DNA from 4 places in the Pantoea sp. S-LA4 genome. Region 1 is predicted to be linked to each of the others. Evidence: predicted binding sites of a transcription regulator. Region 1 holds the regulator's gene; each other region holds the start of a gene.
The links. Region 1 encodes PhoB, which activates phosphate uptake and scavenging genes when phosphate is short. Its sites were predicted from a motif close to CTGTCATAAAACTGNCNNAT; they were not measured.

Region 1 (8,114 bases):
TCCCCTGCTCGGCTTCATATGCTTCTACCCCATCCAGGCCGTAGAAAAAGTCGAAGTGCCACCAGCCGCGACGAAACTCGCCATCGGTCACCACCTGCAGACCATTTTCACGCTGCTTCGCGACCACATCACGAATGGCGTCATCTTCAACCTGGCGCAGGGCGGCGGCATCAATCTCTCCGGCAGCAAACTGCTCACGCGCCTGCTTAATGGCGGCGGGACGGAGGAAACTGCCAACGGTATCGGCACGAAAGGGGGCGGTTTGTCTTTGCATGATCACTCCTGACTCGCCTGCCGATGGTTACGGCAGGAAATAATTGCATTCTGATATAAATAGCCATCTGGATGGCTAAACGTCTAAGCGGAGAGTGACATGGGTTGCGTTCCGTTGCAACAGAAGAAAATTCAACAGACGTGAAGAAAATTCATGTTGATGGCAGCAAGGCGGCAGCGCATCGCCGTTACCATCAGTGCAGCGCTGCGCGTGCCTCTGCCATCTGACGATCAGAGAGCGGCAGGTAACCCGCTTCGCTGACGCGACGCTGTCCCTGCACCGAGAGCACCTGTTGCAGAAAGGCGGCGACCAGCGGCGGTAACGGCTTACCCGGTGCCTTGTTGACGTAGAGATAGAGCGGACGCGCCCACGGATAGCGGCCGCTGCGGATCGCTTCCGCATCGGGTGGCACAGCTTCGCCCTGCGGGTTAACCACCGACAGCATCTTTACGCCGCTGAGATGGAAGCCAAAACTGGCGTAGCCAATGCTGCGGGGATTGCCGGCCACCGCCTGCACCACCGCCGCCGATCCGGGAAATTCCGCGACGTCGTTGCGAAAATCGCCCTGACAGAGCACCTGCTGCTTGAAGAAACCCCAGGTGCCCGAGGCGGAGTTGCGGCCGTAGCGCTGGATGGGTCGTCGGGCCCACCCGGCGCCCTGGGCTCCGAGATCGCCCCAGCGCTGAGGCACTGACGTTGCGCCGCACAGTCGGGTAATGGAGAAGATGGCGTCGAGCTGACGCGGCGTGATCTGCTGTAGCGGGTTGCGCTGATTCACCACCACCACCAGCGCATCCATGGCCACCGGCACCGCCAGCGGCGGATAACCATAGCGCGCTTCAAACGCCTGACGCTCATCTGCCTGCATCGGCCGGCTCATCGGGCCGAGCTGCGCGGCGCCAGCCGCCAGCGCCGTGGGTGCGGTCGAGGAGCCGGATGCCTGCACCTGCACATTGACCCCCGGTGCCTGTCGGCTGAAATCCTCACCCCACAGCGTCATCAGATAACCGAGAGTATCGGAGCCAACGCTGCTGAGGTTGCCCGACAGCGCGCCGGACTGTGCCAGCGCCATGCCCGGCAGCAGCGTAACGATCAATAAAAGAAAGAGGCGCATCAGGGAGATCCGGCAGCGATTAATGAACGGCATTCTCCTGCATCCCACCGCTGACAATCAACCTTGCTGGCAGGGTAAAGGTAAAACAGGTCTCCTGATGCGGCACGCTGGTGATATCCAGCCGCGCATTATGGTGGCTCAGGGCATGTTTCACGATCGCCAGCCCCAGCCCGCTGCCGCCGGTGGCGCGCGATCGCGCTTTATCGACCCGGTAGAAGCGCTCGGTGAGACGGGGAATATGTTCCGCGGCGATGCCCGGTCCATTGTCGCAGACCCGGAAGGTGGCGCCCTGCTTGCTGCGCAGCCAGCTGATATCGATGCGGGTACCGTCTGGCGTGTGGTTCACCGCGTTGTAGACCAGATTGGAGATAGCACTGCGCAGCTGCTCATCGTTGCCGAACACTTTCAGATGCGGGTCGGTATGGAAATGGAGGTCGTGCCGCCCGTTGCTCAGGGTCGCGGCCTCATGCTGCAGCAGCTTCAGCATCACCGGCACGTCAACCTTCTCTTTCAGGTCGATCGCCGGTGCGGCTTCAATTCGCGACAGCGTCAGCAGCTGTTTGACCAGGCTGTCCATGCGGCGCGTCTGCTCCGACATGGTGTGCAGCGCTTTGCCGCGCGAACGCTCGTTCATCACCGAGTCGTTCATCATCTCCAGATAGCCCTGCAGCACCGTCAGCGGAGTCCGCAGCTCATGGCTGACGTTGGCAAAGAAATTACGCCGCGCGCCTTCCAGCTGATGCATCTGCGTCACGTCGCGCGCCACCAGCAGCCACTGCCCTTCGCTGTAGGGCATGACGCGAAACTCCATGTGATACTGGTTATTCAGCACCAGCGTTAACGGCTTATCGAAATCACGCTGGCGGATATAGCGCGAGAACTCCGGGTAACGCAGCAGGTTAAGGATGTTCTGGCCATTATCTTCCGGCCAGCGTAGCCCGAGATGCTGTTGCGCCAGCCCGTTGCACCAGAAGATGGTGCCCTCTTCGGTGGTGAGGATCACCGCATCCGGCAGCGACTCGGCGCCGCTGCGAAAGCGTTTAATCAGGTTGCCGAGCTCACGCCGCCGCCGCCGGTTGCGTAACTGCATCTGATAAAGCCCGTAAAACAGCGGTTCCCAGCTGGCGCGTCCGGCAGGCGGCGTCATGGTACGATCGAGCCACAACCAGTGCGACAGCCGCATCAGGTTGTGAAAATGCCACAGCAGCACCGCCAGCACGCTCAGCAGCAGCCACCACGGCAGATAGCCGAACAGCAGACCGAGCAGCAACGCAGGCAAACAGGCCAGCAGCAGTTCTGACAGTAATCTCTTCCAGGAGAGGCGTTCCAGCACGGTGAAAACTCCGTTTAGTAGCGGGCAGAGAAACGATACCCTGTTCCACGGACGGTTTGTACCATGCGATCGTGGCCGGAGACTTCCAGCGCTTTACGTAAACGGCGAATGTGAACATCGACGGTACGATCTTCAACATACACATTGGTGCCCCAGACGTGGTTCAGCAACTGTTCGCGGCTGTAGACCCGCTCCGGGTGCGTCATAAAGAAGTGCAGCAGTTTGTATTCGGTCGGTCCCATTTCCAGCGGCGTGGTTTCCGACATCACCCGATGCGATGAAGGATCCAGACTCAGCCCCTGCATCTCAATCACCTCTTCCACCGCCATCGGAGAGATACGGCGCATGACCGCTTTGATGCGCGCCATCAGCTCTTTCGGCGAAAAAGGCTTGGTGATGTAATCGTCAGCACCGACTTCCAGCCCGCGCACCCGGTCTTCCTCTTCACCGCGGGCGGTCAGCATCATCACCGGGATATCACGGGTCATCGCTTCGCGTTTCAGGTGTTTGATAAACTGAATGCCGCTGCCGCCAGGTAACATCCAGTCCAGCAGGATCAGATCGGGCCAGGGTTCAATCAGCTTACCCACTGCGCTGTCATAATCTTCCGCCTCGATTGGCTGATAGTCGTTCTGCTCCAGAACAAAACACAACATTTCACGGATTGGGGCTTCATCTTCCACAACCAAAATGCGCTTAGCCATTATTACTCCTGCTGATATGACGGCTGTCACTGAGATTCGCGGCGCCATTATGCGTCAGATTTGTGACACTTTTATGAAAAACATAACCCGCCTGTAACCCCGTTGGTAATCATTTATGACAGCGCAGCGACAATTTTTTGCTTTGGCCGCAGAGCCAGTATAATCGCCGGGCGAATCACAACGGCAGGGACTCTTATGCGCATCATTCATACTGCGGACTGGCATCTGGGGCAGTTCTTTTACAACAAAAGTCGGGCGGCGGAACATCAGGCGTTTCTCGACTGGCTGTTGATCCAGATTGAACAGCATCAGGTGGATGCGTTAATCGTCGCCGGCGATCTGTTCGATACCGGCACCCCGCCCAGCTACGCGCGCGAAATGTTCAACCGCTTTGTGGTGGCGCTGCAACCCAGCGGCTGCCAGCTGATTGTGCTGGCGGGTAATCACGACTCGGTGGCGACGCTCAATGAGTCGCGCGAGCTGCTCGCCTGTCTGAATACCCGGGTGATCGCCACGCCGCAGGCGGAGAGTGACGTGATGGTGCTCACTACCCGTCAGGGCGAACCGGGCGTGCGGCTGTGCGCCATTCCTTACCTGCGACCGCGCGACATCCTGCGCAGCCGCGCCGGTCAGTCCGGACGTGACAAGCAGACGTCGCTGCTGGAGGCGATTGCTCACCACTATCAGCAGCGCGTTGCCGCCGCACGGGCGCTGGAGCCGGCACTGCCGATCGTGGCGACCGGCCATCTCACCACCGTCGGCGTCAGCCAGAGCGACTCGGTGCGTGACATCTATATCGGCACGCTGGACGCCTTTCCGGCCTCCGCCTTTCCGGACGCTGATTACATCGCGCTGGGCCACATTCATCGTGCTCAGCGGGTAGCGGGCAGTGAGCATATCCGCTACAGCGGCTCGCCGATTCCGCTCAGTTTTGATGAGCTGGGCAGTGAAAAAAGCGTCTTCCTGCTGGAATTTACCGCCAGCGGTCTGCAATCAGTGAGCCCGCTGGTGGTGCCGCAGGTGCAGCCGATGCAGGTGCTGAAAGGCTCGCTGGCGCAGATTGCGCAGCAGCTCAGCGCATTCAGCGACGTGCCGCAGGAAAAGCCGACCTGGCTGGATATCGAAGTCACGACCCAGGAGTACCTCAGCGATCTGCAGCGACAGGTGGAAACCCTCACCGCAGAACTGCCGGTGGAAGTCTTACTGTTACGCCGCAGCCGTGAGCAGCGTCAGCACAGCCTGGCGCGGCTGGATAACGAAACCCTGAGCGAGCTGAAAGTGGAAGAGGTGTTTGCCCGTCGGCTGGCGCTGGATAGCGAACTGCAGCCGCAGCAGATCGACCAGATGACCACGCTATTCCGCCAGACGCTGGCCGATATCAGGGAGCCACAATGAAGATCCTCACGCTACGCTTTAAAAACCTCAACGCACTGCGCGGCGAATGGTTTATCGATTTCCGTGCCGAACCCTTTGCCAGCAACGGCCTGTTCGCGATTACCGGCGCAACCGGCGCAGGCAAAACCACCCTGCTGGATGCTATTTGTCTGGCGCTCTATCACCAGACGCCGCGCCTCGGTGCCATTTCCCAGAGTCAGAATGCGCTGATGACCCGCGACTGCGCCGAGTGTCTGGCCGAAGTCGAATTTGAGATCAAAGGCGAAGCCTGGCGCGCCTTCTGGAGCCAGAACCGCGCCCGCGGCACCGCCGACGGCAAATTGCAGGCACCACGGGTTGAGCTGGCGCGCTGTGCCGATGACACCATCGTCGCCGACAAGGTCGGCGACAAGCTCAGGCTGATCGAGACCCTCTCCGGTCTCGACTTTGAACGCTTTACCCGCTCTATGATGCTGTCACAGGGCCAGTTCGCCGCTTTCCTCAACGCCAAAGCCAGCGAACGTGCCGAACTGCTGGAGGAGCTGACCGGCACCGAAATTTACGGCCTGATCTCCACGGCGATCTATGAACGTCATAAAGAGGCCAGGACCGCGCTGGATCTGTTGCGCAGCCGGGCGGGAGCGATGGCGCTGCTGGATGATGAAACACGCACCGCGCTGCAACAGCAGATCGCCCGGCTGAGCGAGGCGGAACAGACGCTGAGCCGCGACTATCAGCAGGCTCAGCAGCAGCAGCAGTGGCAGCAACAGGCGCTGCAATTAGAGCAGGAGATCGCCACGGCGAACACGGCTCTGCAGCAGGCTGAAGCAGCAGCACAGGCCGCCGAAGCGGATCGGCAGCGACTGGCGCGCAGCGAACCGGCTGAAAAACTGCGGCCAGCTCTGCAACAGCGCGACCAGCTGGCGCAGGAGCAGCATGAAGTGCGCGGCCGCCAGCAGCAGCTCACCGAGGCCCATCAGCGGGCGCAGACTGAACAACAGCGCCAGCAGCAGCTTACCGCCGCGGCGCAGGCCACCGCTGAACAGGCGCACCAGCAACAGCAGCAGCAGGAGAGCCTGCTCAACGAACAGGTCATCCCGCTTGATCAGTCACTGCGCGTGCTGCAACAACAGCTGACCCGGCAGCAGCAGGAAAAAGATCGCCAGCAGCAGCAGTACGATCAGACCCAAAGCGCGTTAACGGAACAGACCCGCCAGCTAACCGCGTTACAACAGGCGATCGCCGGGCAACAAACCCTGCGACAGCAGTTAGCCGATATGGCGCAATGGGGCGCTTTGCTGCCGCTGTGGCAGGAACGCTTCGCCCAGCTGGCGCAGCGTGAAGCGACGCTGGCCGGACTGGCCCAACAGCAGCAGCAACAGCAGCAGAAGATCGCGGCGCAGCAGGCCGAACGGGAGCAGCAGGCGCAGCAAGCATTACCGCGCCAGCAAGCCGAACAGGCCGCTGCGCAGGCGCTGCTGCAAGCGGAGCAAGCACTAACTTCGCTCCAGGAGCAGCACCCGCCAGCGGCGCTGCGTGAAGCGCTGAGCCAGCTGCACGCCAGCCGCGCGGCGCGCCAGCAGCTGCTGCTGCTCTCGACTCAGTGGCAACCGCTGCATCGGCAACAGAGTCAGCGCCAGCAGCAGCTGGCCGGGCTGGAAAAGGCCCACCAGCAGGCGGAGGTGGAATTACAGAGCCTGCGCGATCAGTGGAAACGCGAAAAACAGCAGCTGGACGATGTGGAGAAAATTTGCGCGCTGGAGCAGCAGATTGCCGATCTGTCGCACTATCGCGCCCAGCTGACGCCTGACCAGCCCTGCCCGCTGTGCGGCTCCTGCAGCCATCCGGCGATTGAGGCTTACAGCACGCTGGAAATCAGTGCCAGTCAGCAGCGGCGTGCGGCTCTGCAACAGCAGGTCGACGCGCTTCGCGAAGCGGGCACCGCCAAAAAAGAGCAACTGAAACAGTCGGCGATCCAGCAGCAGTCGCTGCGCGACGATATTGCAGAAACCCAGCGGCACATCACCGCGCTGGAGCAGCAATGGCAGGCGCTCAGCGGTGAGCTGGCACTTACCTTCACCTTGTCAGACGCTGACGCATTAGCCCAGTGGCAGCAGCAGCAAAGTGAACGGGAACAGCAGCTTGAGCAGCAACGGCTGGCGCTGGAAACCGCTGAACAGGCGCGCCAGGCGGCTAAAGACCATCATCTTCAGCAGGCGCAGATCTGGCAGCAGCATCTGCAGGCTGAGCAGCTGGCACAGCAGTCGCTGGATAACCTGCAGCAGGCACTCATCGCGCTACAACAGCACCAGCAGCAGGAACAGCATGACTGGCAGCAGGTGCAGGATGGGCTGCAACAGCAGTTCAGCCAGCATAACCTGACCTTGCCTGCCGCCGCTGAACGCGCGTCATGGCTGGAGACTCAGCAGGCCCGCTGGCAGCGCTGGCAGGAAAGTGAGCAGTTACTCGCTAACCTGCAGCCGCAGTTGCTGCGCGGCGAAACCCAGCTGGCTGCCCTGCAACAGCAGGCAGAACGGGAACAGCAGCAGCTGACCGCCCAGCAGCAGCAGTTGCACCACGAGCAGACCCGGCTCGATGAGATGCGCCAGCAGCGCCAGGCGCTGTTTGGCGATCGCGAGGTGGCTGACGCCCGTCAGCAGATGCAGCAGAGCCTCCGCCAGCACGAGGCGCAGCTCGCGCAGCTGCGGGATGGCTTACAGCAGACGCAAAGCGAGGTCAGCAGCCTGCAGGGTCAGCTGGCGATAGTGGCGAATCAGCAGCAGACGCTTACCGCGCGCCTGGCCGAGGCGGAACAGCGGTTGCAGCAGGCGCTGGCCGCCGCCGGTTTCAGTGATGAAGCCCGACTGCGCGCCGCGCTACTCGATGAACAGACGGTGCAGCAACTGCGCCAGCAGCTACAGCAGATCGATCAGCAACGGCAGCAGCAGCAGGCGCGGCTGGCGGATCTGCATCAGCGGCTGGCGACCCACCAGCAGGCACAGCCTGCCGCGATGCCCGCTTCGGCCGAGATCCTGGCGCAGCAGCTGGAACAGCTCCGGCTGGCGCTGCGTGACAATGCCAGCCAGCAGGGCCAGATCCAGCAGCAGTTGCAGAGCGATGCCCGCCTGCGTGACCAGCAGCAGAGCCTGATGACGCAGATTGCCGGGGATGAAGCAGTGCTGGCGCAGTGGGGACTGCTTAACGATCTGATTGGCTCGGCCAGCGGCGATAAGTTCCGCCGCTTTGCTCAGGGCTTAACGCTGGATCATCTGGTAGCGCTGGCGAATCGCCAGCTCGATCGGCTGCATGGCCGCT
Region 2 (8,114 bases), 1.4 Mb from region 1:
TATTCTCAGGCGATTCCCGCAACACTTCCGAGGAGAGCAACAATGCAAACACGCAGATTAGGTCAGTCCGGTCTGGAGGTCTCCAGCCTGGGGCTCGGCTGCATGGGGCTGAGTCACGGTTATGGTCCGGCAACTGACAAACAGCAGGCCATCTCCCTGATCCGCGCCGCCGTCGATCAGGGCGTCACTTTTTTCGATACCGCTGAAGTTTACGGCCCGTGGCTGAATGAAGAGGTGGTGGGCGAAGCGCTGGCACCGGTTCGCGATCGGGTGGTGATCGCCACTAAGTTTGGCTTCACTTTTGGCGAGGATAACAAACAGCAGATTCTTAACAGCCGGCCAGAACAGATTCGCCGGGCAATTGAAGGTTCGCTGCGTCGGCTGAGAACGGAAGTGATTGACCTCTATTATCAGCATCGGGTCGATCCTGAGGTGCCGATTGAGGATGTCGCCGGAACGATTAAAGATTTAATCGCCGAAGGTAAGGTGAAACATTTTGGCTTATCCGAAGCTGGCGTACAGACCGTGCGCCGTGCCCACGCGGTTCAGCCGGTGACGGCGTTGCAGAGTGAATATTCGATGTGGTGGCGTGAACCGGAGGCGGAGATGCTGCCGACGCTGGAGGCGCTGGGCATCGGTTTTGTGCCGTTCAGTCCACTGGGTAAAGGCTATCTGACCGGCGCCATTCAGCCGGACACGACCTTTGGCAGCGACGATTTCCGCAGCCAGGTGCCGCGCTTTTCGCCTGAAGCGCTGGCCGCTAATCAGGCGCTGATCGATCTGCTCGGCACTCTCGCACAGGATAACGCTGCCACACCGGCACAGATTGCCCTCGCCTGGCTGCTGGCACAAAGACCGTGGATTGTCCCGATCCCTGGCACCACGAAACTGCACCGTCTGAGCGAAAACCTGCAGGCGGCAGCGTTGCAGCTCACGGCAGAAGAGTTACAGCGCATCAATCAGGCACTGGACGCGGTCCAGATACAAGGTGACCGCTACCCTGCCGCCTTGCAGGCGCGGGTTGGCCGTTAAGCCCGAACGCTGACGCGCGCTGAACCGCGCCGCGGCAGCGCTTTTTTCCATTCTGCGGGTTGGCTCCACCGCTGCGTCGGCGTGGTGCTCTACACTTAGTGGCACCATTCCGTTCAGGGAGTTCCGCCATGAGTCAACGCATGCACAAATATGCTTTTCCGGTCAGCAAAGCGCGTAAATATCTTGAGCCGGGTCCGGTCCTGCTGCTCAGCTCGCAGTTTGAGGATCGGCACGACATCATGACCCTCGGCTGGCACACCGTGCTTGAATTTTCCCCGTCACTGGTCGGCTGCATGATTGCCGGCATGAACTACAGTCATGAACTGATCCGTAACAGCGGTCAGTGCGTGCTCAACGTGCCTTCGGCCTCGCTGATTGATCAGGTGGTGGCGATCGGTAACAGCCACGGTGACCAGCTGGATAAGTTCGACGCCTTTGGCCTGACGGCTGAGCCCGCGCAGGTAGTTCGCGCGCCGATGATTGCCGAATGCTTTGCCAGCTTCGAATGCCAGCTGTATGACGATTCGATGGTCGATAACTACAACCTGTTTATTTTTGAGATTGTTAAAGCGCACGTTGCCGAACATCCCGACTATCCCACCACCCTGCACTACACCGGTGAAGGCCGCTTCAGCGTGATGAGCGATAAGCTGCTGGATAAGAGCAAAGATTTTAAACCGGAAATGCTGCTTTAGTTGAAAGCGGGCGCTCTCGTCCCCATTCTCCTCTTTCGACCTGACAGGAGTAATTCATTATGGCAATCGAATATGCAGTGATCGCGGGTGGCTGTTTCTGGTGCACCGAAGCGGTATTTAAGGATGTGATCGGCGTGGAGTCGGTAGAGAGCGGTTACACCGGCGGTGCCCGGCCAAATCCGACCTATGAGCAGGTCTGCAGCGGTGCCACCGGTCACGCTGAAGCGATCCGCATCGGCTTTGATCCGGAAAAAGTCAGCTACGGTGATTTACTGGATATCAGCTTTGTGACCCACGATCCGACCCAGCTTAATCGTCAGGGCAATGATATCGGTACCCAGTATCGCTCAGCGATTTTCCCGGCCAATGCAGAGCAGGAAGCGGAAGCCCGTGCCGCGATTGAACGCGCGCAGGCCGATCACGATGTGCCGGTGGTAACCACCATCGAGCCGCTGAAAGAGTGGTATCCGGCTGAAGCCTATCACCAGGATTACTGGGACGGTGCTGGTCAGCGTAACGGTTACTGCCTGGCGGTGATCCCACCGAAATTGCAGAAACTGCGTAAGAGCTTTGCCAATAAGGTGAAGAGCTAGTTTTTTCAGCTGCGGGGTGGTTTCCACCACCCCGACCCGGTTTTACTGACCGGGCAGCTTCAGCCCCATCGCATTCCCCAGGGTAAAGAACAGATCGGTTTGATCGGTCAGTCCCACCACGTTACCGGCATGTGGCCCATACGCCGCAATACGCAATTGTGAACCGGTATGTTCCTGCGAATCCTCTTCTGAATTGCCATAGCTGATGGTCATCACCGCGCCGTCTTTGGTGTTCAGCGCCTGCGTCAGGCCCGGCGCTTTGGTGCCGTTCTCGACGATCTGACTGCTGTGAGCATGATCGGCCGTCACCACCACCAGGGTATTCCCCTCTTCACGCGCAAATGCCAGCGCCTGCTGGACCGCTTCATCCAGATCCACCGTCTCGCCAATTTGTCCGCACGGATTGGCGGCGTGATCCTGCTTATCTATTGAGGCGCCTTCCACCTGCAGGAAGAAACCATCGGGATTGTGACGCAGCAGGTCGATCGCTTTGGCGGTCATCTGTGCCAGCGTAGGCGTCGACAGCGGGCGATCTTTATTCACTTCACAGGTTACCACCGGCTTATCGATATTGCCGTGATAGCTGGCTTTGGGTCCCTGCCAGCGCACCGGCATGTTGCCAGGCGAGAACAGGCCCAGCAGCGGTTTCTTCTGGTCGGCCTGGGTTACGGCATTGAGTCCCTGCCAGTCACTGACCAGCTGATAGCCCAGCGCCTGCGCCTGCTCGTTCAGGGTTTTACCCTGATACTCGCCCGCTTTCGCCACCTCAGCAAAGGACTTCGCGCCACCGCCCAGGGTCACGTCCGGGCGGGTTTTCAGTAATTGCTCGCTGATCGACCCTTTACCACCCTGCTCTAAAGCGTTGGTTGGACAGAGTTCGCTGGTCTTTTCTGGTCCGTAGCATTTACGTGAGGTGACGTGTGAGAACAGCACGGCGGGCGTCGCATCCTGTAATTCAGCTGTCGAAACGTCACCGGTGGCTTTGCCCGCCGCTTTCGCCAGTTCCAGCAACGTCATTTGATCCTGACCATTTACGTCAACGCTGATCGCACCGTTATAGCTTTTGGTGCCGGTCGCCCAGGCGGTGGCTGACGCGGCAGAGTCAGTGACGTAATTGGGCTTATGGGTTTTCTTGTCTAACGAATAGTGGGTGTACTGGCCGGTCAGCGGCAGCGCATCGATGCCTTTAAAGAAGCCGCCCGCCCCTTCTGCCAGGTTACGCGCCGCAGTAATTTCAGAGTCGCCCATCCCGTCGCCAATCAGCAGGATGACGTTTTTTGCGGTGCTATTGCGTAACGAGGCTTTTAACGCCTCAGTCTGATCACCGGTCAACCGACGCGCCCCGCCGTGCTGGCTGATATCTCCCTGCGCCGCGCGGGAAGCAAGGTCGGTATCTGCCAGGGTCGGCGTGGCGATCACGGAGGCGAGCAGAGAAAGGGTAAACAGAGGAAGCTTTTTCATTAATCGATCCTTGTAAGCAAAAAATACCAATGATTTCAGTCGGTAATTTTGCGACGATCGGGTGATCTTTTTGTGTCATCCGGGTTTCAGTTTGATGACAAAACCGGCGTAGCGAACAAGGCTAAATCGATTCGTTCAGAGGTTAAGCGAATAGAACAAAAGAGAAAAATAGTACTTGACCCTTTTCAGCCGACTCCCTATAGTAGCGCCCCGTTGACCCGGCGCGGTCAATGGAAAAAATGTGGTGAGGTGTCCGAGTGGCTGAAGGAGCACGCCTGGAAAGTGTGTATACGGCAACGTATCGGGGGTTCGAATCCCCCTCTCACCGCCACATTCAAAGAAGAGCCTGAACGAAAGTTCAGGCTTTTTTTTATGCGCCATTCACTGAACGGGTGAGAAGCCCCGCCGGGGTTCGACAACGGGCGCAGCCCGTTGAACAGCGGAGCCTGCGACGCTGCCCGCAGGGCGAGCGCTACAAGGTGCGAAGCTATCCTGCCCTGGCGATCCGTTATCAGCACTCTCCAGTTCCGCAGCCCCCTTATATAAGCCAATCCTTTGTTCATTATTGTTATTTGAGACTGTTAATTAAACTTCCATTATCGTTAATTCGAATGACTTTTATTTAACTCTGTTTTAAGGTAAATGACCTGGCGCAAAAAGTGTTTACTGAAGCCTGCTAATATACGCGGCTAATTATTTAAAAGTCCCAGATAAAAACATGAAAAAAGATGAATTAAAAAAACACCTGCATGAATGCTTACGCCGCGAAGTTATGATAAGTGATAAACCCTTTAGCTGGGTACGTACGTTCCACAAGGCGTTTAAGTGTCCGGACAGGCGGTTTAACTTCTGGTGGCGAATTGTTTCCTTTTTATACAATTCCGACAGCAGGTTATTAAAAAAGATGGCGCATAGAATTAATAGAAAATTAATTCAGAAATACAACACTGAGATTCAGCCAGGTACCCAAATAGGACCAGGTTTAAAAGTCAGTCACTTTTTATCGGTAGTGATCAATGGATGCACCGTTATCGGCTGCAATTTTAAGATCCGCCAAAACTCAACCATCGGCATCTCCGGTCGCTCAGATAACAGCATGGCAGTCCGCATTATCATTGGCGACAACGTTGAAGTCGGGGCCGGAAGTTGCATCATCGGCGACTCACTGATCATAGGAAACAACGTGACTATCGGAGCCATGTCATTTATCAATCAGAACATCCCCGACAATAGTGTTGTTTACACAGAAAAAATGCAGGTTATCAGGCCTGAATGATTTTCTGACGCTTCTTTAACCTTGCCGAAATGTCTGTTGAGTTTAATGATTACAGGTAAACCGCCCTAATCGTTATCCTGCAAAGAGTGACGGCAGCGACTAAAGCTGAATAGATCAGCGTTGCCAGAGCAAGCCTGTAAGTCGCTGCCGTAAAGTGGTTAGCTGCTCTTAATCCATATTACCTGTTTAAATTAATGTTCAGGCTGTGCCGTATTTAACAAGGTAACGTCATATGACCTGACCGGTAATATTACGTCGACACCTGATGCTCACTGCGGCGCGTTATCATTACCAATAAAGACAAAAAGAAAACCCGGCCGAAGCCGGGTTTGGGCGCTACACTTCTACTCAATCAAACGCTAGCAATACGCGTGCAGGGTGCGCTGACACAGCGCAGAACGCACACAATCCTCTTTGCCAAAACGTACGATGCCAACCATCTCGTCCTCTTCGAAACGCGCCAGCGCGTCTGCGAGACCAGAAGGCACCCCAGCGGGCAAGTCGCACTGGGTAATATCACCATTGACAATGACCGTGACGTTTTCGCCCAGTCGGGTCAGGAACATTTTCATCTGGGCGGCGGTGACGTTCTGCGCCTCATCCAGGATAACAACCGCATTTTCAAAGGTCCGGCCGCGCATATAGGCGAACGGAGCGATCTCGACCTTGGCAATTTCCGGGCGCAGACAATATTGCATAAAGGATGCGCCGAGCCGTTTAACCAGAATGTCGTACACCGGTCGGAAATAGGGCGCGAATTTCTCAGAGATATCGCCGGGAAGGAATCCCAGATCCTCATCGGCCTGTAATACCGGGCGCGTAACGATAATCCTGTCAATATCCTTATGAATCAGGGCCTCTGCCGCTTTCGCAGCGCTGATCCAGGTTTTGCCGCAACCGGCTTCACCGGTGGCAAAGATCAGCTGTTTCGTTTCTATGGCGTTGAGATAGTGCGCCTGAGCTTCATTACGGGCTTCAATCGGTCCCCGGTCACGCACATCGCGCGCCATACCAATCGAGTCCAGCCCACCCATTTGCACCAGCGAAGTGACCGATTCTTCTTCACGCTGACGATGACTCCGGGAGTCATTGCGAAGCACTCGTCTTGCTTCCCGACGCGCTTTGATCACTGCTTTCTGTCTTCCCATAGTGGCACCTTACAGTTGGTTTCATTTCCCGCGTCAGGCGAATTGCCCGTTGCGATTACGTGAACGCTTTAGAGGTTTCAGTTGGCTTCCTTTAGAGCCGTGACAGGCCATGAAATCAGGCATGCAGCAGCACCACAGCGTTGCTGTACACCGGTAAAAAAAGGATGCGAAATGACAAGAGAGAACGTTGAAGAGAGGAGGATATGACGAGGCAGAATAGCCCTCGCGGTTAAGCGTAATCTATTTACTGATACAGACTTTCCATAAAAGAATCGACCCATGCGCGAACTCCAGTGTGATACATCAACACGTCTGATTACGCTTACTGATTAAAGTGCACCATTTTATTGGCGCTTTGCAACAGTAATTTTACTTCATGGCAAAGTAATTGCGAATTGCGCAGGATAACTTTAGCCTCAACAAATAAAAATATCCATAAAAATCAGATAGTTGCTTTATTCTGTCACACTAAAGCTCGCGTTAAAATTTCAGTAAAAGCTGAGCCAGGAACCGCCCCGGCTCGCTGTTACGCCAAAAAAAAGCGCTGTCCGGGGCCAGACAGCGCGATGTGGATGAAATTTAATCAGGCTTCCAGCAGCGGCTGGGCTAAATAATGATTCACATCGGTAACGCCGGGCAGAACAAAAAAATAGCCGCCGCCAAACGGCCGGATATATTCTTCCAGCGCTTCGCCATTCAGACGCTTCTGGACCGTAATAAAACCCTTTTCCAGATCGTGCTGATAACAGACGAACAACAGCCCCATCTCCAGCTGACCGGAAGCGGAGATGCCGGCAGAATAGCTGTAGCCGCGACGCAGCATCAGGCTGCTGGCGGTTTCCGGCGTACGCGGATTTGCCAGCCGGATGTGCGCATCCAGCGCAATCACCTCGCCTTCCGGATCGCGCTGATAATCGGGGATATCGCGTTCATGCTGCATACCCAGCGGCGCCCCGCTCAGCTTATCGCGGCCAAAAATGGTCTGTTGCTCGCCCAGCGGCGTACGGTCCCACATCTCAACGTGAAAACGGATCAGGCGCACCGCCTGATAGCTGCCGTTACGCGCCCAGGCGGGTTCATCCTGATCGTCCGTCACCCACAACAGCTGATTCATCAGCGCCCGATTGTGAGTATCCGGATTGGCCGTCCCGTCTTTGAAGCCCAGCAGGTTGATGGGCGTCTCCTGCCCCTGGCTGCGCGCCGCGTGATCGGAGATAAAGCCTTCACGCCGCCAGCGTACGCCAAGCAGGTCAGGCGTATGCTTGATGATATCCCGCAGGGCATGAATCACCGTATCCTGAGTGTTGGCACAGAGCTGCAACAGCAGATCGCCATGACACTGACTGGCATCCAGCGAATCATTGGGAAAGCGAGTCATCGGCTGCAATTTTTTCGGCTTGTGCGGCGCCAGACCAAAGCGTTCATCAAACAGCGAATTGCCGACCGACACGGTAATCGTCAGGTTATCCGGCGCGATGGTCGCGCCCAGAATACCGGAATCCATCGGTGGCAGGCGGGGATTGGTCACCGCAGGTGCTGGACCGCCCGCCGTGAGAAAAGCGATGCGCTGCGTCAACAGGCGAAACAGCCGTTCCAGCTCCGCTTTATCGCTGCTCAGCAGATCGAACGCCACCAGCATCATTGATGCCTGCTGTGGCGTCACGATGCCTGCCTGATGCGGACCGTAAAACGGCTGCGTCTGCTGCCGTGCCTGCGGCGTTACCGTACCCGGTGAGAAGCTGTCGGCGGCGGCGTGAAACGGGCAACCGCCACCCAGTGCGGCCGCCCCGCCCAGCAGGCCCAGCCCTTTTAGTAAACGACGACGCGCGGGCTGCGCGTCATCTTCCTGACGACTCATGATTAATCCAGACCCAGGGTGCCACGCAGTAATGAAAGATCTTCCGCCAGC
Region 3 (8,114 bases), 3.1 Mb from region 1:
AAGCGACCCTGGGCCGTATCATGAACGTTCTCGGCGAGCCAATCGACATGAAAGGCGAGCTGAAAGAAGAAGATGGCAGCGCAGTAGAGATCGCCTCTATTCACCGCGCGGCCCCTTCTTATGAAGATCAGTCTAACTCGCAGGAACTGCTGGAAACCGGCATCAAGGTTATCGACCTGATGTGTCCGTTCGCTAAGGGCGGTAAAGTGGGTCTGTTCGGTGGTGCGGGTGTAGGTAAAACCGTCAACATGATGGAACTGATCCGTAACATCGCGGCTGAACACTCAGGTTACTCAGTGTTTGCCGGTGTGGGTGAGCGTACTCGTGAGGGTAACGACTTCTACCACGAAATGACCGACTCTAACGTTATCGATAAAGTTGCGCTGGTCTATGGCCAGATGAACGAGCCGCCGGGTAACCGTCTGCGCGTGGCACTGACCGGTCTGACCATGGCGGAAAAATTCCGTGATGAAGGCCGTGACGTTCTGCTGTTCATCGATAACATCTACCGTTACACCCTGGCCGGTACCGAAGTGTCGGCACTGCTGGGTCGTATGCCATCTGCGGTAGGTTACCAGCCAACGCTGGCCGAAGAGATGGGTGTGTTGCAGGAGCGTATTACCTCCACCAAGACCGGTTCAATCACTTCCGTACAGGCCGTTTACGTCCCTGCGGATGACCTGACTGACCCGTCACCAGCAACCACCTTTGCGCACTTAGACTCAACGGTAACGCTGAGCCGCCAGATCGCCTCTCTGGGTATCTACCCGGCCGTTGACCCGCTGGACTCTACCAGCCGTCAGCTGGATCCGCTGGTTGTCGGTCAGGAACACTATGATGTTGCGCGTGGCGTTCAGTCACTGCTGCAGCGTTATCAGGAACTGAAAGACATCATCGCCATCCTCGGTATGGACGAGCTGTCTGAAGAAGATAAACTGCTGGTGGCACGTGCGCGTAAGATTCAGCGCTTCCTGTCTCAGCCGTTCTTCGTTGCGGAAGTCTTCACCGGTTCACCGGGCAAGTACGTTACGCTGAAAGACACTATCCGTGGCTTTAAAGGCATCATGGAAGGTGAGTTTGACCACCTGCCAGAGCAGGCCTTCTACATGGTTGGTGCCATCGAAGAAGCCGTGGAAAAAGCGAAGAAACTGTAATAACGGTTTCCCGGGAGGAAGATTATGGCTATGACTTATCACCTGGATGTGGTCAGCGCAGAGAAGCAGTTGTTCTCTGGTCTGGTACAGAAAATTCAGGTGTCAGGTAGCGAAGGTGAACTGGGGATTTTCCCTGGCCATGCGCCGCTGCTGACTGCCATTAAGCCTGGAATGATCCGTATCGTGAAACAGCACGGCGAAGAGGAGTTTATTTACCTCTCTGGCGGCGTGCTGGAAGTGCAGCCGGGCAGCAGCACCGTTCTGGCCGATACCGCGATCCGCGGTACCGACCTGGACGAAGCCCGCGCCCTGGAAGCGAAACGCAAAGCAGAAGAGCACATGAACAGCAGCCACGGCGACGTGGACTATGCTCAGGCCTCTGCCGAGCTGGCGAAAGCCATTGCCAAACTGCGCGTGATCGAACTGACCAAAAAAGCGATGTAATCCAGCTTTATGCGTCACGAAATGCCAGCCCTTCGGGCTGGCATTTTTTTTGTCTTTCCGATCATCTGCGCCCTTCCGCCTAATTTCGGCCTGAGAAAAATGTAGTAATCTCATCCTCAAACCGTTTTACTTTCACCCGTAAAAATTCACTCAGGATAGTTATGTCTAACAGTGCGATGAGTGTGGTGATCCTTGCTGCCGGCAAGGGCACCCGTATGTATTCCGATCTGCCAAAAGTTCTGCATACGCTGGCAGGCAAACCGATGGTGCAGCATGTGATTGATGCCGCCAAAGGGCTGGGCGCGCAGCAGGTGCATCTGGTTTATGGTCACGGCGGCGATCGCCTGAAGGCGACCCTCACTGACAGCACGCTCAACTGGGTGCTGCAGGCCGAGCAGCTCGGCACCGGCCACGCGATGCAGCAGGCGGCGCCCTGCTTCGCGGATGACGAAGACATTATGATGCTTTACGGTGACGTGCCGCTGATTGCGGAGGCGACGTTACAGCGCCTGCGTGAGGCCAAACCGCAGGGCGGCATCGGCCTGCTCACCGTGGTACTGGATAATCCCACCGGTTATGGCCGCATCGTGCGTGAGAACGGCACCATTGTTGGCATCGTCGAGCAGAAAGATGCCACGCCAGAGCAGCTGAAAATCACCGAAATCAACACCGGCATTCTGATCGCCAACGGCGGCGATCTGAAACGCTGGCTGGCGCAGCTCACCAATAACAACGCGCAGGGTGAATATTACATCACCGATATCATCGCGCTGGCCCATCAGGAAGGCCGGGTGATTGAGGCGGTTCATCCAACGCGCATCAGTGAGACCGACGGCGTGAATAATCGTCTGCAACTGGCCACGCTGGAGCGCACTTATCAGACCGAACAGGCTGAGCGCCTGCTGCTGGCGGGCGTGATGCTGCGCGATCCGGCCCGCTTTGATTTACGCGGCACGCTGACCCACGGCCGGGATGTGGAAATCGACACCAACGTCATCATTGAAGGCCTGGTGACGCTCGGCGACCGGGTAAAAATCGGTGCCGGCTGCATCATCAAAAACAGCGTGATTGGCGACGATTGCGAAATCAGCCCCTATTCGGTGATCGAGGATGCGAATCTGGCTACCGCCTGTACTGTCGGACCTTTCGCCCGGCTGCGTCCCGGCAGCGAGCTGGCGCACGCCGCCCACGTTGGCAACTTCGTTGAGATGAAAAAAGCCCGTCTGGGCGAGGGTTCGAAAGCGGGCCACCTCTCTTATCTGGGTGACGCCGAGATCGGTGCCAACGTTAACATCGGTGCCGGCACTATCACCTGCAACTATGATGGCGCCAACAAATTCAAAACCGTGATCGGCGATAACGTGTTTGTCGGTTCCGATACGCAGCTGGTGGCCCCGGTCAGCGTGGCGGCCGGCGCTACGATTGCCGCCGGTACTACCATCATGAAAGATGTCACCGAAGCCGGTCTGGTCTATAACCGAAAAGAGCAGAACCACAAAGCAGCGTGGCAGCGTCCGCAGAAGAAAAAATAATTTTAACGGCCCGCTTCGCGCGGGCCGATGCAGTGCCAAAACTATAATCCCCACTCTCTACAAGGCTCGGGGAACCGGCAAAGCCGGATATCAGGTCGCATGACAACGAAAGTGGCGAACAGCCATGTAGTCAGGAAAACATCATTATGTGTGGAATTGTTGGTGCAGTAGCGCAACGCGATATCGCAGAAATTCTGCTGGAAGGCCTGCGTCGTCTTGAATATCGCGGATATGATTCGGCCGGTCTGGCCGTGGTCGATCGTCAGGGGCACGTTACGCGTCTGCGACGTTTAGGGAAAGTGCAGAAGCTGGCCGAGGCTGCCGAACAGCAGCCGCTGATTGGCGGAACCGGTATCGCCCATACGCGCTGGGCAACGCACGGCGAACCGTCGGAAGCCAATGCGCATCCGCACGTTTCAGAGCACATCGTTATCGTGCACAACGGCATTATTGAAAACCATGAGCCGCTGCGCGCTGAGCTGATCGCGCGTGGCTACGTTTTTGTCTCGGAAACCGACACCGAAGTGGTGGCGCACCTGGTGCACTGGGAGCAGAAACAGGGCGGTACGCTGCGTGAGGTGGTGCTGCGCGTCATTCCGCGACTGCGCGGTGCCTACGGCATGGTGATCATGGACAGCCGCGATCCGTCGCTGCTGGTGGCGGCTCGTTCCGGCAGCCCGCTGGTGATTGGCCGCGGCGTGGGTGAGAACTTTATTGCTTCCGATCAGCTGGCGCTGCTGCCGGTAACGCGGCGCTTCATCTATCTGGAAGAGGGCGATATCGCGGAAATCAGCCGTCGCGATGTGACGATTGTGGATCGCGCCGGTCAGCCGGTCACGCGCGCCGAAATCGAGTCGAATCTGCAATATGATGCCGGTGATAAAGGTATCTACCGTCATTACATGCAGAAAGAGATCTACGAGCAGCCGATTGCGCTGAAAAGCACCCTGAGCGGGCGCTTCAGTCAGGGCAAAGTTGACCTCAGCGAGCTGGGCGCAGGCGCGGAAACGCTGCTAAGCCAGGTGGAGCATATCCAGATCATCGCCTGCGGCACCTCCTACAACTCCGGCATGGTGTCACGCTACTGGTTTGAGTCGCTGGCAAACATCCCGTGCGACGTTGAGATCGCCTCTGAGTTTCGCTACCGCAAATCCGCGGTGCGGAAAAACAGCCTGCTGATCACCTTATCGCAATCGGGTGAAACCGCCGATACTCTGGCGGCGCTGCGCCTCTCCAAAGAGCTGGGCTACCTCGGCTCGCTGGCAGTGTGTAACGTGGCGGGTTCTTCGCTGGTGCGGGAATCCGATCTGGCGCTGATGACCAAAGCGGGCACCGAAATTGGGGTCGCCTCAACCAAAGCCTTTACCACCCAGCTGGCGGTATTGCTGATGCTGGTGGCGAAACTGGGTCGGCTGAAAGGCATGGCGGCGGAAAAAGAGCATGAGATTGTCCATGCGCTGCAGGCGCTGCCAGGCCGGATTGAGCAGATGCTGGCGCAGGATAAGCTGATTGAAAACCTGGCGGAAGGCTTCTCGGATAAGCATCATGCGCTGTTCCTTGGTCGTGGCGATCAATACCCGATCGCCATGGAAGGGGCGCTGAAGCTCAAGGAGATCTCCTACATTCACGCTGAAGCCTATGCGGCTGGCGAGCTGAAGCATGGCCCGCTGGCGCTGATTGACGCCGATATGCCGGTGATCGTGGTCGCGCCCAACAACGAACTGCTGGAGAAGCTGAAATCCAATATCGAAGAGGTGCGCGCGCGCGGCGGTCTGCTCTATGTGTTTGCCGATCAGGATGCGGGCTTCAGCGACAGTGACGGGATGAAGATTATCCCGCTCCCGCACGTTGAAGAGGTGATTGCGCCAATCTTCTACACCGTGCCGTTGCAGTTACTCTCCTATCACGTCGCCCTGATCAAAGGCACCGACGTCGATCAGCCGCGTAACCTGGCGAAATCGGTTACCGTGGAATAACAAAGTGGGCCCCGTCGCGGGCCCGCTTCATTTTCGCCCGCTGTCATATAACTGTCATATTTCGTACATTTCACTGTCATCAAACTGTCCTATTTTCCCTCCTGCAGCAATCACTGACTCTTACTAAAACGGCCCCGAGCCTGAATTTTCTCCCCTGGAGGGAACATGACACTGATGCGTAGCACCGTAGCCCGAATCCTCGCCGCCACCTTTGCAGTCAGCGCGGTATCTGCTTTTGCGGCCACCGATCTGACGGGCGCAGGCGGGACATTCCCGGCGCCGGTTTATGCCAAGTGGGCAGCAGAGTATCAGCAAGCCACCGGTAGCAAGATTAACTACCAGGGCATCGGTTCATCTGGCGGCGTGAAACAAATCATCGCCAAAACCGTCGATTTCGGTGCGTCCGATGCGCCAATGAAAGATGAAGATCTGCAGAAAAATGGCCTGTTCCAGTTCCCGACCGTGATCGGCGGTGTGGTACTGGCGGTTAACCTGCCGGGTATCAAATCGGGTGAACTGACGCTGGATGGCAAAACCGTCGGCGACATCTACCTCGGCACCATCAAAAAGTGGAACGATCCGGCGATCGCTAAGCTCAATCCGGGCGTGAAACTGCCAGACACCAACATCAACGTGGTACGCCGCGCCGATGGTTCCGGCACCTCGTTTGTCTTCACCAGCTACCTGGCGAAAGTGAACCCGGACTGGAACAGCAAAATTGGTAAAGGCAACACCGTAAACTGGCCGGTCGGTCTGGGCGGTAAAGGCAATGACGGCGTGGCCGCCTTTGTTCAGCGTCTGCCAGGTTCAATCGGCTATGTGGAATACGCTTACGCCAAACAGAACAACCTGACCTACACCAAACTGATGGATGCCGACGGCAAGCCGGTCGCACCAAGCGAAACCAGCTTCAGCAACGCGGCGAAAGGGGCTGACTGGAGCCAATCTTTTGCTCAGGACCTGACCTTCCAGAAAGGCGCGGATGCCTGGCCAATCTCTTCAACCACCTTTATCCTGGTTTACAAAGATCAGGCTAATGCGGCCAAAGGCAGCGAAGTGCTGAAGTTCTTTGACTGGGCTTACAAAAATGGCAGCAAAACCGCCACCGCGCTGGATTATGCCGCCCTGCCAGAGAGCGTGACCGAACAGATTCGCGCTGCCTGGAAAGCCAATATCAAAGACAGTTCTGGTAAGGCGCTTTATCAGTAATTGACCGACCCTGACCGGACTGCGGTTCGGTCAGACCCAACGGGCGGCGCACTGCCGCCCTGATAACTCCTGAAGACTGAGACTTCTATGGCTGCAACCAAGCCGGCATTCAAAGCCCCAGGCAAGCAAGGTGACAGAATATTCGGTGCGCTGGTTAAACTGGCTGCGCTGATTGTGCTGTTACTGATGGGCGGCATTATCGTCTCCCTGATCATCTCCTCGTGGCCAAGCATTCAGAAGTTTGGTTTCTCCTTTTTGTGGACCAAAACCTGGGATGCACCCAACGAACAGTTTGGTGCGCTGGTACCGATTTACGGCACCCTCGTCACCTCAATCATCGCGCTGATTATTGCGGTGCCGGTGAGTTTTGGTATCGCGCTGTTCCTGACCGAACTGGCGCCAGGCTGGCTGCGACGTCCGCTGGGCACCGCCATCGAACTGCTGGCTGCGATCCCCAGCATCGTCTACGGCATGTGGGGCCTGTTCGTGTTTGCCCCGCTGTTTGCCGAATATTTCCAGACGCCGGTCAACGACGTGATGTCAGGTATTCCGATTGTCGGTGAGCTGTTCTCCGGCCCGGCGTTCGGCATCGGTATTCTGGCAGCCGGCGTGATTCTGGCGATCATGATCATCCCCTATATCGCTTCGGTGATGCGTGATGTGTTTGAGCAGACGCCGGTGATGATGAAAGAGTCTGCCTACGGCATCGGCTGCACCACCTGGGAAGTGATCTGGCGCATCGTCCTGCCGTTCACCAAAAATGGCGTGATTGGTGGCGTGATGCTGGGTCTGGGCCGCGCACTGGGTGAAACCATGGCGGTGACCTTCATTATCGGCAACACCTACCAGCTCGACAGCCCGTCGCTGTTTATGCCGGGCAACAGCATCACCTCCGCCCTCGCCAATGAGTTCGCTGAAGCGGAGTCCGGCGTGCACGTAGCGGCACTGATGGAGCTGGGCCTGATTCTGTTTGTGATTACCTTTATCGTGCTGGCGATTTCAAAACTGATGATTATGCGGCTGGCGAAAAGTGAAGGAGCGCGATCATGACCACGATTGAAGTTCAGGCGCGCGCCGAACTGGACGCATCCCGGCGTAAGATGCAGTCCTGGCGCAGCACCAAAAACAAGATAGCGCTGACGCTGTCGCTGCTGACCATGGCCTTTGGCCTGTTCTGGCTGGTGTGGATCCTGTTTACCACCGTATCGCGCGGCCTTGATGGGCTGTCGTGGTCGCTGTTTACCGAATCAACGCCGCCACCGAATACCGCCGGCGGCGGTCTGGCCAACGCCTTAGCGGGCAGCGGACTGCTGATTTTCTGGTCCACCTTTTTCGGCACGCCGCTGGGCATCATGGCCGGTATCTATCTGGCGGAATATGGCCGCAAGTCGTTTCTGTCGGAAGTGATCCGCTTTATCAACGACATCCTGCTGTCGGCCCCGTCCATTGTGGTCGGGCTGTTCGTCTACACCATTGTGGTGTCGCAGATGCAGCACTTCTCCGGCTGGGCCGGTGTGATTGCGCTGGCGCTGCTGCAGGTTCCGATCGTGATTCGTACCACCGAGAACATGCTGCGGCTGGTGCCGGACAGTATGCGTGAAGCAGCTTACGCGCTGGGCACGCCGAAGTGGAAGATGATCTCGGCGATCACCCTGAAGGCGTCCGTTTCCGGCATTATCACCGGGGTACTGCTGGCGATTGCCCGTATCGCCGGTGAGACCGCACCGCTGCTGTTTACTGCGCTGTCGAACCAGTTCTGGAGCACCGACATGATGCAGCCGCTGGCGAACCTGCCGGTC
Region 4 (8,114 bases), 2.9 Mb from region 1:
TTTGATAAGGGCGAAACCTTTTCCGGCGTGCCGTATGAGGTAGCGCTGGAGGCGGTCGAGGAGATTCGCCGCTATGTCACTGGCGACACCACCATGGCGATGCTGGCGCTGCGCTGGATCCTGATGAACGAGGATGTCAGCGTAGTGATTCCTGGCGCAAAAAATCGCCAACAGGCGGAAGCCAATGCCCGCGCCAGCGACGTCGATGCGCTCTCTGCGGATACCATGACGGCGCTGAAGCAGATCTATCAGGAGAAGATCGCGCCTCACGTCCATCAGCGCTGGTAAACGCGCGTTACAACGCCTGGGCGCACGCCCAGGCGGAACTCCACGCCCACTGGAAATTATAGCCACCCAGCCAGCCGGTCACATCCGCAACCTCCCCAATAAAATAGAGCCCCGGTACGGCCCGCGCTTCCATGGTTTTCGAGGAGAGTTGGGTGGTATCGACGCCGCCCAGTGTTACCTCGGCGGTGCGATAGCCTTCGGTGCCGTTGGGCTGAATACGCCAGGCGTGCAGCGTCCCGACCAGCTCCGCCTGCTGCCGGCTGTTGAGCTGCTTCAGCGTGATATCCGGCACCACTTTCAGCGTCTGCAACACTTCCACCAGCCGCTTCGGCAGAATTTTCGCCAGGCTGTTCTTCAGGCTGAGGTTAGGATGCGCCTCACGCTGGACGGTCAGGAAGGCATCCAGCGGCGTCGCGGGTGACAGATCGATGGTGACGAACTCACCTGGCAGCCAGTAGCTGGAGATTTGCAATACCGCCGGGCCAGAGAGGCCGCGATGGGTAAACAGCATCGCCTCTTTAAAGCGGGTGCCATCCTGCGCGTCAATGGTGGTCTCCAGCGCCACGCCAGACAGGGTCTGCAGCTGTTCCAGCAGCGGTTTATGCAGGGTAAAGGGCACCAGCGCCGCGCGTGTCGGGAAGACGTTGAGGCCAAACTGTTCCGCGATTTTATAGCCGAACGGCGTTGCGCCCAGGCCGGGCATCGACAGGCCGCCGCTGGCAATCACCAGCTTTTCCGCCTGTACCGTGCTGCCGTTCAGCTGCAGGGTATAACCGCTGTCGTCACGCGCCACGTTCAGCACTTCACTGCGCAGCCGCAGCGTCACGTTGCCCTTTTCGCACTCGGCCATCAGCAGATCGACAATCTGCTGCGCGGACTCATCGCAAAACAGCTGGCCGAGGGTTTTCTCATGCCAGGCAATGCCGTGACGATTGACCAGATCGATAAAATCCCACTGGGTATAGCGCGCCAGCGCCGATTTACAGAAATGAGGATTGTGCGACAGATAGGCCGCCGGTTCAGTATAGAGATTGGTGAAGTTGCAGCGTCCTCCGCCCGACATCAGAATCTTACGTCCCGGCTTTTTGCCGTTATCCAGCAGCAAGACGCGACGCCCGCGCTGTCCGGCCTGGGCGGCACAGAACAGCCCTGCGGCACCGGCTCCAATGATGATAACGTCAAACTGTTCCACGGCGGTTCACTCACTTAATCGGAAAGGCGCAGATTGTAGTGATCTGCTCACTGAGACGCCAGCGTCAAAAATTTGCCGTAAATGTGTCATAATGTAACTAGCTAATATCTGGAGCTTTTTAACCCTTTAAGTCAGGTGCGTTACTGCTAAAGGTCAAATTAAGACTATATTTTCCTTTCCCATACAGCACGTTGTCGCGGATAATGCGCCGCGTTCATGTCCTCCAAAAATGGCGTAACGTTTATGCTACATCTGTTTGCTGGTCTCGACCTCAGTACTGGCCTGTTATTGGTTCTTGCCCTGCTGTTTGTATTGTTTTACGAAGCAATCAACGGTTTCCACGACACGGCCAACGCAGTTGCGACGGTCATCTATACGCGTGCCATGCGTGCCCAGCTTGCTGTGGTAATGGCGGGTGTATTTAACTTCTTTGGCGTGCTACTCGGTGGATTGAGTGTCGCCTATGCCATTGTTCATATGCTTCCCACCGATCTGTTGTTGAATGTTGGATCGGCTCACGGTCTCGCCATGGTGTTTTCTATGCTGCTGGCGGCGATCATCTGGAATCTCGGCACCTGGTATCTGGGTCTGCCGGCCTCCAGCTCCCATACCCTGATCGGCGCCATTATTGGTATCGGTCTGACCAACGCCCTGATGACCGGTACCTCGGTGGTTGATGCGCTCAACATCCCGAAAGTCCTGAACATCTTCCTGTCGCTGATCCTGTCGCCGATTGTCGGCCTGGTGATTGCGGGCGGCTTAATCTTTATTCTGCGTCGCTACTGGAGCAGCACCAAAAAGCGTGCCCGCATCCATATGACGCCCGCCGACCGCGAGAAGATCGACGGCAAGAAAAAGCCGCCGTTCTGGACCCGTATTGCGCTGATTGTTTCGGCGATTGGCGTCAGCTATTCGCATGGCGCGAATGACGGCCAGAAAGGCATCGGCCTGATTATGCTGGTGTTGATTGGCGTCGCGCCGGCTGGCTTCGTGGTGAACATGAATGCCTCTGGCTATGACATCACCCGGACCCGCGATGCGGTCAATCATCTGGAGCAATATTATCAGCAGCACAACGCCTCGCTGACCCATATTATCCAGATGGCTCCGCCTAAGCTGCCGACGCCGGAAGAAGTGCCGTCATCCAGCCCGAAAGAGTTCCACTGTGACAGCGCTCGCGCGTTACAGGCGGTTCAGCGCGCGCAGGGGCTGCTGAATAATCTGCAAAGCTACGATCAGCTGACGGTTGATCAACGCGGTCAGATGCGTCGTCTGCTGCTGTGTATCTCTGATACCGCCGACAAAGCGGCCAAACTGCCGGAAACCACCCCGGAGGATCAGCGCTTCCTCAATAAGCTGAAAAGCGATCTGCTGGGCACTATTGAGTATGCGCCGGTCTGGATTATCGTCGCCGTCGCGTTAGCGCTGGGCACCGGTACCATGATTGGCTGGCGTCGTGTTGCCACCACCATCGGTGAGAAGATCGGTAAGAAAGGCATGACCTATGCGCAAGGGATGTCGGCGCAGGTAACGGCAGCGCTCTCTATCGGCGTCGCCAGCTACACCGGAATGCCGGTTTCCACCACCCACATCCTCTCCTCATCGGTTGCCGGTACTATGCTGGTTGACGGTGGCGGATTGCAGAGTCGGACCATCAAGAACATCGCCATGGCGTGGATCTTCACGCTGCCGGTTTGTATTGTGCTGTCAGGCTCGCTCTACTGGATTGCGTTAAAACTGGTGTAACACCAGAAGCCAGTGATACCCGAGGGCGACGCAAGTCGCCCTTTTTAATGCCAGATGGCCATCGCCACCAGACTGATCACTACCAGTCCGCACAGCGCGCTGGTCAGCATAAACTGTCCACGCACCCGCTCGCAGCGCCGAATAAATTCGTCATCATGATGATCAAGATAGCGTTTCGCCCAGATATAGGTCACCAGCCGCACCTGTTTGCTGGGCTGACCGTGTGAGGTGAAGAATCCCGCACCGTCGACGTACTGATACAACAGCGGATCGCACCCACGTAACACCGCCAGCAGGGCGCGCAGTGACGAAAAATAGCGCGCCATATTCACAATACACACCACACAAAGAGCCCAAAAAAGCGCGATAGTGCTGATCATATTCTCCCCTCCTGGCTGGAGCCGCAGGAACAGACGCAGCGGGAAAACGCTGAGCACGCCCACAGAAATAGCCAACCACTGAATTACCGGACTGCGATAGTGTTATGAACGCCTGGGCGGAAACAAACCAGACCGCCTTTTTTCAGTGTAGGAGAAATGTTTAAATTTTTTCCAGCGATGTTTTTCGTTCGGGGCGAGTAAAATTGCCGCATCGTTGATCTTATTCACAAGCCAGGCGGCAACAGCAGCATTTGCCACCAGAGAAGGCTATACTCAGAGACATAACAACATCGTCACCTGCAGCGCAGGTACACACTTTGGTGGCGCTCATCGCCCGTTCGCGCAAAGGATTTCGCTACGCTGTGACGCGGCAGGAACACCGGATGCCATCCTTAATCTCGTGAAAGGAGTTTTATCATGGCTTATAAACATATCCTGATTGCAGTAGACCTTTCTCCCGAAAGTCAGTTACTGGTGGATAAAGCCGTTTCGCTGGCCCGCCCTTATGACGCTAAAATTTCCCTGATCCACGTTGATGTGAACTATTCCGACCTCTATACCGGCCTGATTGATGTCAACCTTGGCGATATGCAGAAGCGTATTTCCGAAGAGACCCATTCGGCGCTGAAAGGTCTGTCTGATTCCGCCGGCTACCCGATCAGTGAGACGCTGAGCGGCAGTGGCGATCTCGGCCAGGTACTGGTCGATGCGATTAAAAAGTATGACGTCGATCTGGTGGTATGTGGTCATCACCAGGACTTCTGGAGCAAGCTGATGTCCTCGGCGCGTCAGTTGATCAACACCGTGCACATCGACATGCTGATTGTGCCGCTGCGCGATGAAGACGACGAATAACCGCCGATCATAAAGCCGGCGACACTCACCGGCTTTTTCCCGTTACGTCGGGTCCGGCACGGCCCGTGAGTGAATATCGCCAGCCCGCTTCGCCTGTCGCCAGCATTGCGCTTTCCTGATGTTCCCCTGTCAGCACGATTCGCCACAATGGAAAAGGGCCTGTTCATCTGACACCGCCGTGACCGATATTACCAGACATCAGATAATTCGCACTTTCACGATAAAATTGCGCATTTAGCCTCTATAAAAATAATCTTTATATTAGCAATACATTAACAAGCAAAGGTTCCTCTCACGCTTTACGCCGCAATTTCATTTATCAATATTTTACTATAGGCAAGGTTCGCCGGGTTCATTATATTCGTTCTGCTCTCTCAGTCGCCGGGCGACTGATGAAGCACAATAATGTAATTTAACAACAAGATAAGGATATTAATTATGAGAGAAATCAACCAGACTGAAATTGCTGCCGTTAGCGGCGCGGGCCTGACTGAATTTATCGGCAACGTTAATGATGCATTAACTCAGGTTTCTGATCTGTTCGACACCACAATTAAATCTCTGAATGAAACAACCGTTATTCAGGAAGAAATTGGTCTGTCTTATAAAGCCTTTGGCCTGAGCGTAGCGAAAAGTTTTTTAAGCGCTTTCTCAGGTTTTCTGACTAAATTAGCCGCCTGATTGAATATAAGCGGTTGCGTATTTACTGCGGCAGGTTGATCGCCCGCTAAATACGCTAATAAAAAGCCTGCCTGATGATATCAGGCAGGCTTTTTCTGGTTGGCGCGGCGGCCGGCATTAAACAGGAAGGGCTGGTCTCCGGTTTGCCAGACGCGCAGATCCGTTACGGTCAGCTGACCAGCGGGGGATAGATATCGAAGCGATGACTTTTGGTGACCACCGCCGCCTGAGTGACGACCCCTGCCAGCGGCGGCGCATAGTCGGGCCGCTTCACCACGATACGTTTCTTTGCCAGACGGCGGGCCGGTTCCAGCAGCGCGTCAGCATCCTCATCGGCACCGACCAGCGACTGAAACACCCGCATCTCTTTCTTCACCATGGCGCTTTTCTGACGATGCGGATACATCGGATCGAGATAGACCACGTCCGGTGCTGGCGTGATATCGCTCAGCGCCTGGGCGCTGGCGGCGTGAATCAGCGTCAGACGCTGACGCAACCAGCCGCCGATCTCCGCATCCTGATAGCCACGCTGTAAGCCATCATCCAGCAGCGCCGCGACCACCGGATGGCGCTCCAGCATCCGCACCCGACAGCCCAGCGCCGCCAGAACAAAGGCATCGCGTCCGAGGCCAGCGGTGGCATCCACCACATCGGGCAGATAGTCACCTTTAATGCCGACCGCTTTCGCCACGGCTTCGCCACGTCCGCCGCCAAAACGGCGACGATGCGCCATCGCACCGGAAACGAAATCGACAAAGATGCCGCCCAGCTTCGGTTCATCGCGCTTACGCAGCTCAAGATGGGTCGGCGTCTGTACCAGCGCCAGCAGCGCGTTCTCGTCGTGCTCCAGCTGCCAGCGCTGCGCCAAAAGTGATAAGGCGCCGTCTCCGGCGCCTGATTCATCGACCAAACAGATTTTCACGTAACGACTTATCCCTGAATGCCGTAATGTTCCAGCATCGCGTCGAGCTGCGGCTCACGGCCGCGGAAGCGTTTGAACAGCTCCATCGGCTCTTCCGAACCGCCGCGCGTCAGGATGTTGTCAAGGAAGGACTGACCGGTTTCGCGGTTGAAAATCCCCTCCTCTTCAAAGCGTGAATAGGCATCCGCAGCCAGCACATCCGCCCACAGATAGCTGTAGTAACCGGCTGCATAACCGCCGGCGAAGATGTGGCTGAAGGCGTGCGGGAAACGGCCCCATTCCGGGCTCGGGACCACTGCAACGCGGCTTTTCACTTCACGCAGCGTCTCCAGAATCTGTGCCCCTTTGGTCGGGTCAAATTCGGTGTGCAGACGGAAATCGAACAGGCCGAACTCCAGCTGACGCAGGATAAACAGCGCCGCCTGATAGTTCTTCGCCGCCAGCATTTTATCCAGCAGCTCTTTCGGCAGCGGTTCACCGGTCTCGTAATGGCCGGAGATAAACGCCAGCGCATCCGGCTCCCAGCACCAGTTTTCCATAAACTGGCTTGGCAGCTCGACCGCATCCCACGGTACTCCACTGATGCCGGAGACGCCTGGAACTTCTACGCGGGTCAGCATGTGGTGCAGACCGTGACCAAATTCGTGGAACAGGGTGATCACTTCGTCATGGGTGAAGAGTGCCGGTTTGCCCTGCACCGGACGGTTAAAGTTACAGGTCAGATAGGCGACCGGCTTCTGCAGGCTGCCATCGGCTTTACGCATCTGACCGACGCAGTCATCCATCCAGGCGCCGCCGCGTTTGTGTTCACGGGCATAGAGATCGAGATAGAAGCTGCCGCGCAGCTCACCGGTCTCATCAAACAGATCGAAGAACTTCACGTCAGGATGATAGACATCCACATCGGTACGCTGTTTAGCGGTGATGCCGTAGATGCGTTTAACCACTTCGAACAGGCCCGCTACCGCGCGCGATTCCGGGAAGTAAGGACGCAGCTGTTCGTCGCTGATGGTGTAGAGGTGCTGCTTCTGTTTTTCACCGTAATAGGTGAGATCCCACGGGTTCAGCTCGGTGACGCCATGCTCTTTCTGAGCAAAAGCGCGCAGCTGCTCCAGCTCTTTTTCACCCTGCGGACGGGCGCGTTCCGCCAGATCGTTGAGGAAGTCGATCACCTGAGACGGGCTTTGCGCCATCTTGGTCGCCAGCGATTTGTCGGCGTAGGAGTCGAAGCCCAGCAGTTGCGCCAGTTCATGACGCAGCGCCAGCTCTTCCGCCATGATGGGACCGTTATCCCATTTACCGGCGTTAGGACCCTGATCGGACGCGCGGGTCGCATAGGCGCGATACATCTCTTCACGCAGCGCGGCGTTGTCGCAATAGGTCATCACCGGCAGATAGCTGGGGATATCCAGCGTCAGCAGCCAGCCTTCCTGACCTTTGGCTTCCGCCTGCGCTCTGGCGGCAGCCATCGCGCTTTCCGGCATACCGGCCAGATCGTTTTCGTCAGTGATCAGCTTGCTCCAGCCCATGGTGGCATCCAGCACGTTATTGCTGTAGGCCGATCCCAGCTCAGAGAGGCGGGCCGCAATTTCGCCATAGCGTTGCTGTTTATCTTTTGCCAGGCCGATACCGGAGAGTTCGAAATCACGCAGCGCGTTATCGACCGCTTTCTTCTGCGCCAGATCCAGCGCGGCGTACTGGTCGCCCTCTTTCAGGTTGCGATAGGCCTGATACAGACCTTCATGCTGGCCGACCCAGGTGCTGTATTCAGAGAGCAGCGGCAGCGTCTGCTCGTAGGCTTCGCGCAGTTCCGGGCTGTTTTTAACCGAGTTCAGATGGCTGACCGGCGAGAAAATGCGGCTCAGGCGGTCATCACTCTCTGCCAGCGGCTGTACCAGGTTATCCCAGCTGTAAGGTGCGCCTTGCGCCACCACTTTTTCGACCATCGCGCGGCAGTCGTTCAGTACCTCCGTGACGGCAGGAACCACATGTTCAGGCTGGATGGCAGAAAAAGGGGGAAGCGTAAAAGATGTCAGTAGCGGATTGGTCA

Region 2: the regulator PhoB is predicted to act here: its motif matches at 3,863-3,882, upstream of phoA (alkaline phosphatase).
Region 3: the regulator PhoB is predicted to act here: its motif matches at 5,147-5,166, upstream of pstS (phosphate ABC transporter substrate-binding protein PstS).
Region 4: the regulator PhoB is predicted to act here: its motif matches at 1,553-1,572, upstream of pitA (inorganic phosphate transporter PitA).

Annotation. Positions count from the first base shown of each region.
Region 1 is NZ_JBTLRC010000002.1:669,772-677,885, reverse strand. Features, by position in the region: gene ACX3P5_RS03955 (cobalamin-independent methionine synthase II family protein) at 1-274, opposite strand, end outside; gene ACX3P5_RS03950 (PstS family phosphate ABC transporter substrate-binding protein) at 468-1,388, opposite strand; gene phoR (phosphate regulon sensor histidine kinase PhoR) at 1,408-2,721, opposite strand; gene phoB (phosphate response regulator transcription factor PhoB) at 2,736-3,425, opposite strand; gene sbcD (exonuclease subunit SbcD) at 3,621-4,820, shown strand; gene ACX3P5_RS03930 (AAA family ATPase) at 4,817-8,114, shown strand, end outside.
Region 2 is NZ_JBTLRC010000002.1:2,058,395-2,066,508, forward strand. Features, by position in the region: gene ACX3P5_RS10510 (aldo/keto reductase) at 43-1,032, shown strand; gene ACX3P5_RS10515 (flavin reductase family protein) at 1,161-1,727, shown strand; gene msrA (peptide-methionine (S)-S-oxide reductase MsrA) at 1,787-2,320, shown strand; gene phoA (alkaline phosphatase) at 2,363-3,781, opposite strand; tRNA gene ACX3P5_RS10530 (tRNA-Ser) at 4,025-4,112, shown strand; gene ACX3P5_RS10535 (serine acetyltransferase) at 4,500-5,057, shown strand; gene phoH (phosphate starvation-inducible protein PhoH) at 5,417-6,205, opposite strand; gene efeB (iron uptake transporter deferrochelatase/peroxidase subunit) at 6,789-8,063, opposite strand; gene efeO (iron uptake system protein EfeO) at 8,066-8,114, opposite strand, start outside.
Region 3 is NZ_JBTLRC010000002.1:3,807,244-3,815,357, forward strand. Features, by position in the region: gene atpD (F0F1 ATP synthase subunit beta) at 1-1,154, shown strand, start outside; gene ACX3P5_RS18780 (F0F1 ATP synthase subunit epsilon) at 1,179-1,598, shown strand; gene glmU (bifunctional UDP-N-acetylglucosamine diphosphorylase/glucosamine-1-phosphate N-acetyltransferase GlmU) at 1,760-3,130, shown strand; gene glmS (glutamine--fructose-6-phosphate transaminase (isomerizing)) at 3,277-5,106, shown strand; gene pstS (phosphate ABC transporter substrate-binding protein PstS) at 5,272-6,315, shown strand; gene pstC (phosphate ABC transporter permease PstC) at 6,403-7,365, shown strand; gene pstA (phosphate ABC transporter permease PstA) at 7,362-8,114, shown strand, end outside.
Region 4 is NZ_JBTLRC010000002.1:3,556,127-3,564,240, forward strand. Features, by position in the region: gene ACX3P5_RS17595 (aldo/keto reductase) at 1-288, shown strand, start outside; gene ACX3P5_RS17600 (BaiN/RdsA family NAD(P)/FAD-dependent oxidoreductase) at 296-1,480, opposite strand; gene pitA (inorganic phosphate transporter PitA) at 1,724-3,226, shown strand; gene uspB (universal stress protein UspB) at 3,271-3,606, opposite strand; gene uspA (universal stress protein UspA) at 4,024-4,461, shown strand; gene ACX3P5_RS17620 (hypothetical protein) at 4,900-5,142, shown strand; gene rsmJ (16S rRNA (guanine(1516)-N(2))-methyltransferase RsmJ) at 5,312-6,064, opposite strand; gene prlC (oligopeptidase A) at 6,073-8,114, opposite strand, start outside.